Regions from separate parts of the Mycobacterium sp. E1715 genome, predicted to be linked through region 2. Evidence: riboswitches for the same ligand, from Rfam matches in the RefSeq annotation. Region 2 holds a riboswitch; the other holds the start of a gene.
The links. A riboswitch is a leader RNA that binds a small molecule or an ion and turns the genes downstream of it on or off. The one in region 2 is predicted to bind cobalamin.
Positions count from the first base shown of each region.

Region 1 (3,425 bases), on a different contig from region 2:
GTGTGATCGCGCCGCCTCGATGGACGTCACGTCGGCGTCCAGGTCGGCGATGGCCCCGATCACCTCGCCGAACTCCGAATAGCACAGGTGGGTGTGGATCTGCGTGGTGTCGGCGACGCCGGAGGTGGCCAAGCGGAAAGACCCTACGGCCCAACGCAAGTAGTCCTCCTGATCGGCGCGGCGCAGCGGCAGCAGCTCCCGCAGCGCGGGTTCGTCGACCTGGATGACGGCGATGCCCGCGGATTGCAGGTCCACGGTCTCGTCGCGGATGGCCAGCGCCACCTGATTGGCGGTGTCGGCCAGCGGCTGATCGTCACGGACGAACGACCAGGCGAGGATCGTGACCGGGCCGGTCAGCATGCCCTTCACCGGCTTGTCGGTCAGCGATTGCGCGTAGGAGATCCACTCGACGGTCATCGGGTGCGTACGGATGACGTCGCCGTAGAGGATCGGCGGACGCACGCAGCGGCTGCCGTACGACTGGACCCATCCGTTGGACGTCGCGAAGAAGCCCTCGAGCTGCTCGGCGAAGTACTGCACCATGTCGTTGCGCTCCGGCTCGCCATGCACCAGCACGTCGAGACCCAGCTCCTCCTGCAGCTTGATGACGTCGGCGATCTCCTTGCGCATCCGCTTCTCGTACTCCGCCTGATCGATCTCGCCGGCCCGCAGCGCGGCGCGCGCCTTGCGGATCGCGGAGGTCTGCGGGTAGGAGCCGATGGTCGTCGTCGGCAGGGGCGGCAGGTGCAGCCGCGCTTCCTGGCTGGCGCGGCGCTGCGCCGCGTCGCCGCGGTGGGTGCCGGTGGCGACGATCGAGTCGATGCGGGCCCGCAACTCGTCGTTGTGCAGCCGGGGATCGCTCGTGCGGGACGACACCGCGGCATTGGACGCCGCGATCTCGCCGGCGACGGCCTCGCGCCCGTCGCGCAATGCGCGCGCGAGCGTCACCACCTCGGCCACCTTCTCCTGCCCGAACGCCAGCCAGCTGCGCAGCGCGTCGTCCAGATCGGTTTCGGGCTCCAGCGAGTAGGGCACGTGCATCGTGGAGCATGAGGTCGAAACGGCAAGGGCGCCAGCTGAACCCGCCAACGCGGCCAGTTTGCCGAGCGCCGCCTCCAGGTCGGTGCGCCAGATGTTGCGCCCGTCGACGACGCCGGCCACCAAGGTCTTGCCCGACAACTCCGGCACACCGGCCACCGCCGCGTCGGCTCCGTAGACCAGGTCGACGCCGATCGCCTCGACCGGGGTGCGGGCCAGACCGGCCAGGGAGGCGCCGGGATCGCCGAAGTAGGTGGCGACGTAGATTGCGGGGCGGTTACCCACCTTGCCCAGCGCGTTGTACGCAGCCTCGGCCAGCGCCGGAGCATCGGGGGAGATGTCGGTCACCAGCGCCGGCTCGTCGAACTGCACCCACTGCGCGCCGTTGGCGGAGAGCAAGCCCAACAGCTCCGCGTAGATGCCCACCAGCTCCTCGAGCCGCTCGATCGGCGCGCCACCGCCGTTGACCGCCTTGCTCAACAGCAGGAAGGTGATCGGCCCGATGACGACGGGCCGTGCGGGAATCCCCTGCGCGAGAGCCTCTTTCAGTTCGGCGAGCACCTTGTCCGGGTTGAGCGAGAATGTGGTCGAGGGCTCGATCTCGGGGACCAGGTAGTGGTAGTTGGTGTCAAACCACTTGGTCATCTCCAGGGGCGCCAGCTCGGCGTTGCCACGGGCGGCGGCGAAGTAGCGATCCAGGTCGTCGGACACTTGCGCGGCCCGCGCGGGCAGGGCGCCGAGCATCACCGCCGTGTCCAGCATCTGGTCGTAATAGGAGAAGGTGTTCACCGGGACGGAATCCAGCCCGGCGGCGGCGAGGCCGGCCCACATGCCGCGGCGCAATGTGGCGGCGACGTCTTCGAGTTCGGCTCGGCTGGTGCGGCCGGCCCAGTAGCCCTCGCTGGCGCGTTTGAGTTCGCGCTTCGGGCCGATGCGCGGGGAGCCGACGACAGTCGCGGTAAATGGTTGAGCGGTCACGATATCTTTCGTCCTTCAATCGACGGGGTGGTCACCGCCAACGGACGTAAGCCAATTCGGTTGCGGTGGCACCTGTGGTACATAAACCGCAACCGGCTCAGCCAAACGCCCATTCCACGAGGCGATGAACCGCCGGGCGCGGCGCGCCCGGCACAGCTGGCAGGTCTTCGGACTCGCAGGCGCGCACCGGCTGGTGCTCCCACGCCCGCTCGACGATGCGGCCCGGAAGGGGCGCCGAGGAGACGGGCAGTTCCTACTGGCCGTCGCTTCCCAGTCTTGCGACCAGTGCTTGGGTGACGGCGGTCGTTCCTGCATACCGCTGCGGGACAGTCCCGGGTTCTCACCGGGTTCCCTCTCGCGAAGCGTCACCAACCCGCCTCGCTCGATGCCGAAGTCGCGGTGTGCGGCGACGGCAGACCAGCTGCGTAGCGGAGTTTACGCCCGCCTTGCGGTTCAGCTCGCCAGCGCCTCGGCGATGGGGGTGTCGCCGTTGTTGAAGTCGATCGTTCGGCCGACGGTCTCGTCGTCCGCCAGCGCGGCGGCTGCCACGAGCGCGACGTCGGCCCGCGACACTTCCCCCGTGCCCTGCCCCAGCGTGATGCGGCCGGTGGGCGGATCCAGGGTGAGTCGCCCCGGTCCAAGCACCGTCCAGTCCAGGCCGCTCGCGCGTAGGTGGGCGTCGGCGGCCGCTTTGGCTTCCGCGTAGGCGAAGAACGAGTTGTCCTGCGGTACACCGTGATCCGGCCCCGCGCCGAAATAGGAGACCATGACGAATCGCTTGACCCGCGCCTGGGCCGCGGCGTCGATCACCCGGATGGCGGCGTCGCGGTCGACGGCGTACGTGCGTGCCGGGTCGCCCCCACCGGCGCCGGCCGAGAAGACGACCGCGTCGTGCCCTTTGAGCAGGCCGGCCAGGGCGCCGGTGTCGAGGCGCTCGATGTCGGCGACCACCGGCTTTGCGCCGGTGGCCGCGACGTCGCCCGAATGTTCGGGGTTGCGGAAGACGGAGCTGACCTCGTCACCGCGTTCGGTCAGGATGCGGGCCAGCTGCAATGCGACCTTGCCGTGCCCGCCGATGACGATGACTCGTGCCATGCCCCCGACGGTACCGGCGCCGAAACGGGCGCTCTCTTCTAGAGCTTCACGCGCCCCATGATGATGTCGATGATCGGCTTGCCCGGCGGGTAAGCGTTGGTGAGCGAGGCCATCGTGTGGCCGTAGTCCACCAGCAACGTGATGCCGCTGATGCCGAAGGCGGCGGCGCTGTTGAGAAACGCCATCACGTCGCCCATCTGCTCCGGGGTGTGCACCTTCGAACCGGTCTCTTCGCGGTAGTCCTGCGCGAAGGTGAGCCAGAGGTCGGCGTTGGCCTGGGCCAGGGGGGTGTCGGTGGGGCCGGGGCAGATCGC
Region 1 covers NZ_LZJJ01000543.1:6,116-9,540, reverse strand. Annotated here, with positions in the region: gene metE (5-methyltetrahydropteroyltriglutamate--homocysteine S-methyltransferase) at 1-2,016, opposite strand, end outside; cobalamin riboswitch at 2,157-2,404, opposite strand; gene A9X03_RS26675 (SDR family oxidoreductase) at 2,470-3,111, opposite strand; gene A9X03_RS26670 (SDR family oxidoreductase) at 3,150-3,425, opposite strand, start outside.
Region 1: it holds a riboswitch for cobalamin, as region 2 does, so the genes downstream of both, metE (5-methyltetrahydropteroyltriglutamate--homocysteine S-methyltransferase) here and A9X03_RS06605 ((2Fe-2S)-binding protein) in region 2, are expected to answer to the same signal.

Region 2 (3,425 bases):
CTGCCCGCCGGATCGCGGCTGGTGGTCTCCCGGCTGGGCGGTACGGATCTGCAGGTGCCGCCGTGGGCGGTGGTCGGGCTGGGCAGCCAGGCCGAGTTGTTGACGCACGCCGACCTGGCCATCTGCGGCGGCGGGCACGGCATGGTGGCCAAGACGCTGCTGGCGGGGGTGCCGCTGGTGGTGGTGCCCGGCGGCGGCGACCAATGGGAGATCGCCAACCGGGTGGTCCGGCAGGGCAGCGGGCTGCTGGTGCGGCCGCTGACCGCCGGGGCGTTGGTGGCCGCGGTCAACGAGGTGCTGTCGTCGCCCCGATACCGCCAGGCGGCCCGGACCGCCGCCGCTAGCATCGCCGGCGTGGCCGATCCGGTGCGGGTGTGCCACGAGGCGCTCGCTCTGACGGGATGATGGCCAAGGTCGCGCAAAGGAGGGCAACGGCAATGAAATCGATCGCGGCCGGCGGCCTGCTTCTCGCCTTGATGTTCAGCTCGGGTGTCGCCCGCGCCGACAGCGGCGACGAGCAGCAGGCGTGCCAGTTGATGGACGATCCGGCGGCCGCCGAGCAGGGCTATGCGCCGGCCGAGTACGCCTTCATGCAGTTGCGCTCCCGGATGTCGGCGCAGCGCGCGCGGACCACCATGTCCGAGGCCGTTCAGGACTATTGCCCCAATCACCTCAACGACCTGCCGGCCAGCTGGCGCTGACGCGGCCGGTGTCCGATCCGCACCCGGTGGGTATCTTGCTGGCGTGCGGCTAACGGAATTCAACGAGCGGGTGGTCCTGCGATTCGGTGCGGCATACGGTTCTTCGGTCCTGGCCGACCACGTGCTGACCGGTTTCGGCGGCCGCACCGCCGCCCAGGCGATCGAGGACGGGGTCGAGCCCCGTGACGTGTGGCGGGCCCTGTGCGTGGACTTCGACGTGCCGCGCGACCAGTGGTGAGTGGGCAGCCCATTCGTAGGTCGGTTTTGGTGCTGCCGCAGTAGCCCCGCGAGGTGTACCGACAGGTCAACGCGAGGGCTCGCAGGGATGTCTCGGTGGGCGTGGTGCTCAGGTACCCCCGCGCGATGGGGGTAAACGACGCGGCGCCCGAGGCCGGTCCGGCGGCTGCGTCTCGAAGACGCAGTCGCCGCACACGGTTCCACCGGGCAGCCGATAGAAGAGGCAACAACTGCGGCGCCTGAAGGCCAGGCGCGGGCCGGTGACGACGCCCGATCCGGCCAGCACACCGGTGCTCAGCAGCGCACGGGTCGTTTCGGCGATCTGCAGGTCGAGGTCCGGTCGCGCCGCCAGGAGGGCCCGGGCGGCGCCGACCAGCGCCGACGCCAGGTTGCCCGCCAGCAGCGCGGGCGCCAGCTTGACCCGCAGGCCGGCGGCGAGCGGCTGCATGTGCTCGCGCACCACCGCCCGGTACAGGGTGTCCGGTGAGCGGGCGGGGAACCCGGCCGGCGCGGGCAGCCGCAATTGCGCCCCGTCGCCGGCGCGTTGCAGGTCGCCCAGGTCGGGGACGACGCCGTGGGCCAGCGCGCACGCGAGCACGGGCGACCACAGGCGGGTGGCGTGTCCGAGATGAACCAGCGAGGCGCCGATCCGCAGATCCGTCGTGCGATAGCGCCGGGCGGTGGCCTCGACCAAGTCGGCGAACCCGTCGGCGTAGGACCGCCGGACCGGGTGCCACCCGGCCGCGGTCCCGCCCACGGTCAACGCGAAAAACCCTTGATACGAGGCTATTTCGGCCAGCTCAGCGGAGATGTCCATCGATGCGCAACCAGACCCTTACGGGGAAATCCGCCCCAGTTGTCGTGAGGAAGCGCTGACGGCGAGTGTCTGGCTCTCGGGAGGGCATCCCGGTCACAGTGGCGGGACCGCACCGGATTCACACCGGTTTCCTCAGGCTCCATGGGCCCCGTCAGCGCGTTTCGGTAGCAAATGTTGCCACACGCGCGTGGCTTCGGCGTGTCCGCTTGAGTCGAACAGGTGTTCGGCTACTGTGGGGAACGTTCGGCGAGACAACTTGTCGGTGGCCTTCTCTAGTGTCACGGCCAACCGACCGATACCGGTCACCGAACACACCGAACCATAGGAGAGGCACCATGACGCAAGCCCCCGACCGCGAGAAGGCTCTCGAGCTGGCGATGGCCCAGATCGAAAAGAGCTACGGCAAAGGCTCGGTGATGCGTCTCGGCGACGAGATGCGTCAGCCGATCTCGGTCATCCCGACCGGATCCATCGCACTGGACGTGGCCCTGGGCATCGGCGGCCTGCCCCGCGGCCGGGTCGTGGAGATCTACGGCCCGGAATCCTCGGGTAAGACCACCGTCGCCCTGCACGCGGTGGCCAACGCCCAGGCCGCCGGTGGCGTCGCGGCGTTCATCGACGCCGAGCACGCCCTGGATCCGGACTACGCCAAGAAGCTCGGCGTCGACACCGATTCCCTGTTGGTCAGCCAGCCCGACACGGGGGAGCAGGCCCTCGAGATCGCCGACATGCTGATCCGCTCCGGCGCGCTGGACATCCTGGTCATCGACTCGGTGGCGGCCCTGGTGCCGCGCGCCGAACTCGAGGGCGAGATGGGTGACAGCCACGTCGGGCTGCAGGCCCGGCTGATGAGCCAGGCGCTGCGGAAAATGACTGGCGCGCTGAACAATTCGGGCACCACCGCCATCTTCATCAACCAGTTGCGCGAGAAGATCGGGGTGATGTTCGGCAGCCCCGAAACCACCACGGGTGGAAAGGCTTTGAAGTTCTACGCCTCGGTGCGCATGGACGTGCGCCGGATCGAGACCCTCAAGGACGGTACCAACGCGGTGGGCAACCGCACCCGGGTCAAGGTCGTCAAGAACAAGGTGTCACCGCCGTTCAAGCAGGCCGAGTTCGACATCCTCTACGGCAGGGGGATCAGCCGGGAGGGCTCGCTGATCGACATGGGGGTGGAGCAGGGCTTCATCCGCAAGTCGGGTTCCTGGTTCACCTACGAGGGTGAGCAGCTCGGCCAGGGCAAGGAGAATGCCCGCACCTTCTTGATGGAGAACGCCGACGTGGCCAACGAGATCGAGAAGAAGATCAAGGAAAAGCTTGGCATTGGTGCGGTTGTGACCGATGGCTTGTCCGATGACAGCGTCCTGCCCGCCCCCGTCGATTTCTGAGCCCTCTCGCGAGGAGCAGGCGCGGACCCTGTGCCTGCGCCTGCTCACCGTGAGGGCGCGCACCCGCGCCGAGCTGCACGGCCAACTCGCGAAGCGCGGCTATCCCGAGGACATCAGCGCCGCCGTGCTCGACCGACTCGCAACCGTCGGCTTGGTCGATGACGCCGGCTTCGCCGAACAGTGGGTGCGCTCGCGCCGGGCGAAGGCCGGCAAGAGCAAGCGCGCCCTGGCCGCCGAATTGCACACCAAGGGTGTCGACAAGGACGTGATCGCCTCGGCGCT
Region 2 covers NZ_LZJJ01000123.1:7,165-10,589, forward strand. Annotated here, with positions in the region: gene A9X03_RS06590 (glycosyltransferase) at 1-405, shown strand, start outside; gene A9X03_RS06595 (hypothetical protein) at 438-701, shown strand; gene A9X03_RS06600 (DUF3046 domain-containing protein) at 745-939, shown strand; gene A9X03_RS06605 ((2Fe-2S)-binding protein) at 1,048-1,755, opposite strand; cobalamin riboswitch at 1,798-1,923, opposite strand; gene recA (recombinase RecA) at 2,091-3,143, shown strand; gene recX (recombination regulator RecX) at 3,109-3,425, shown strand, end outside.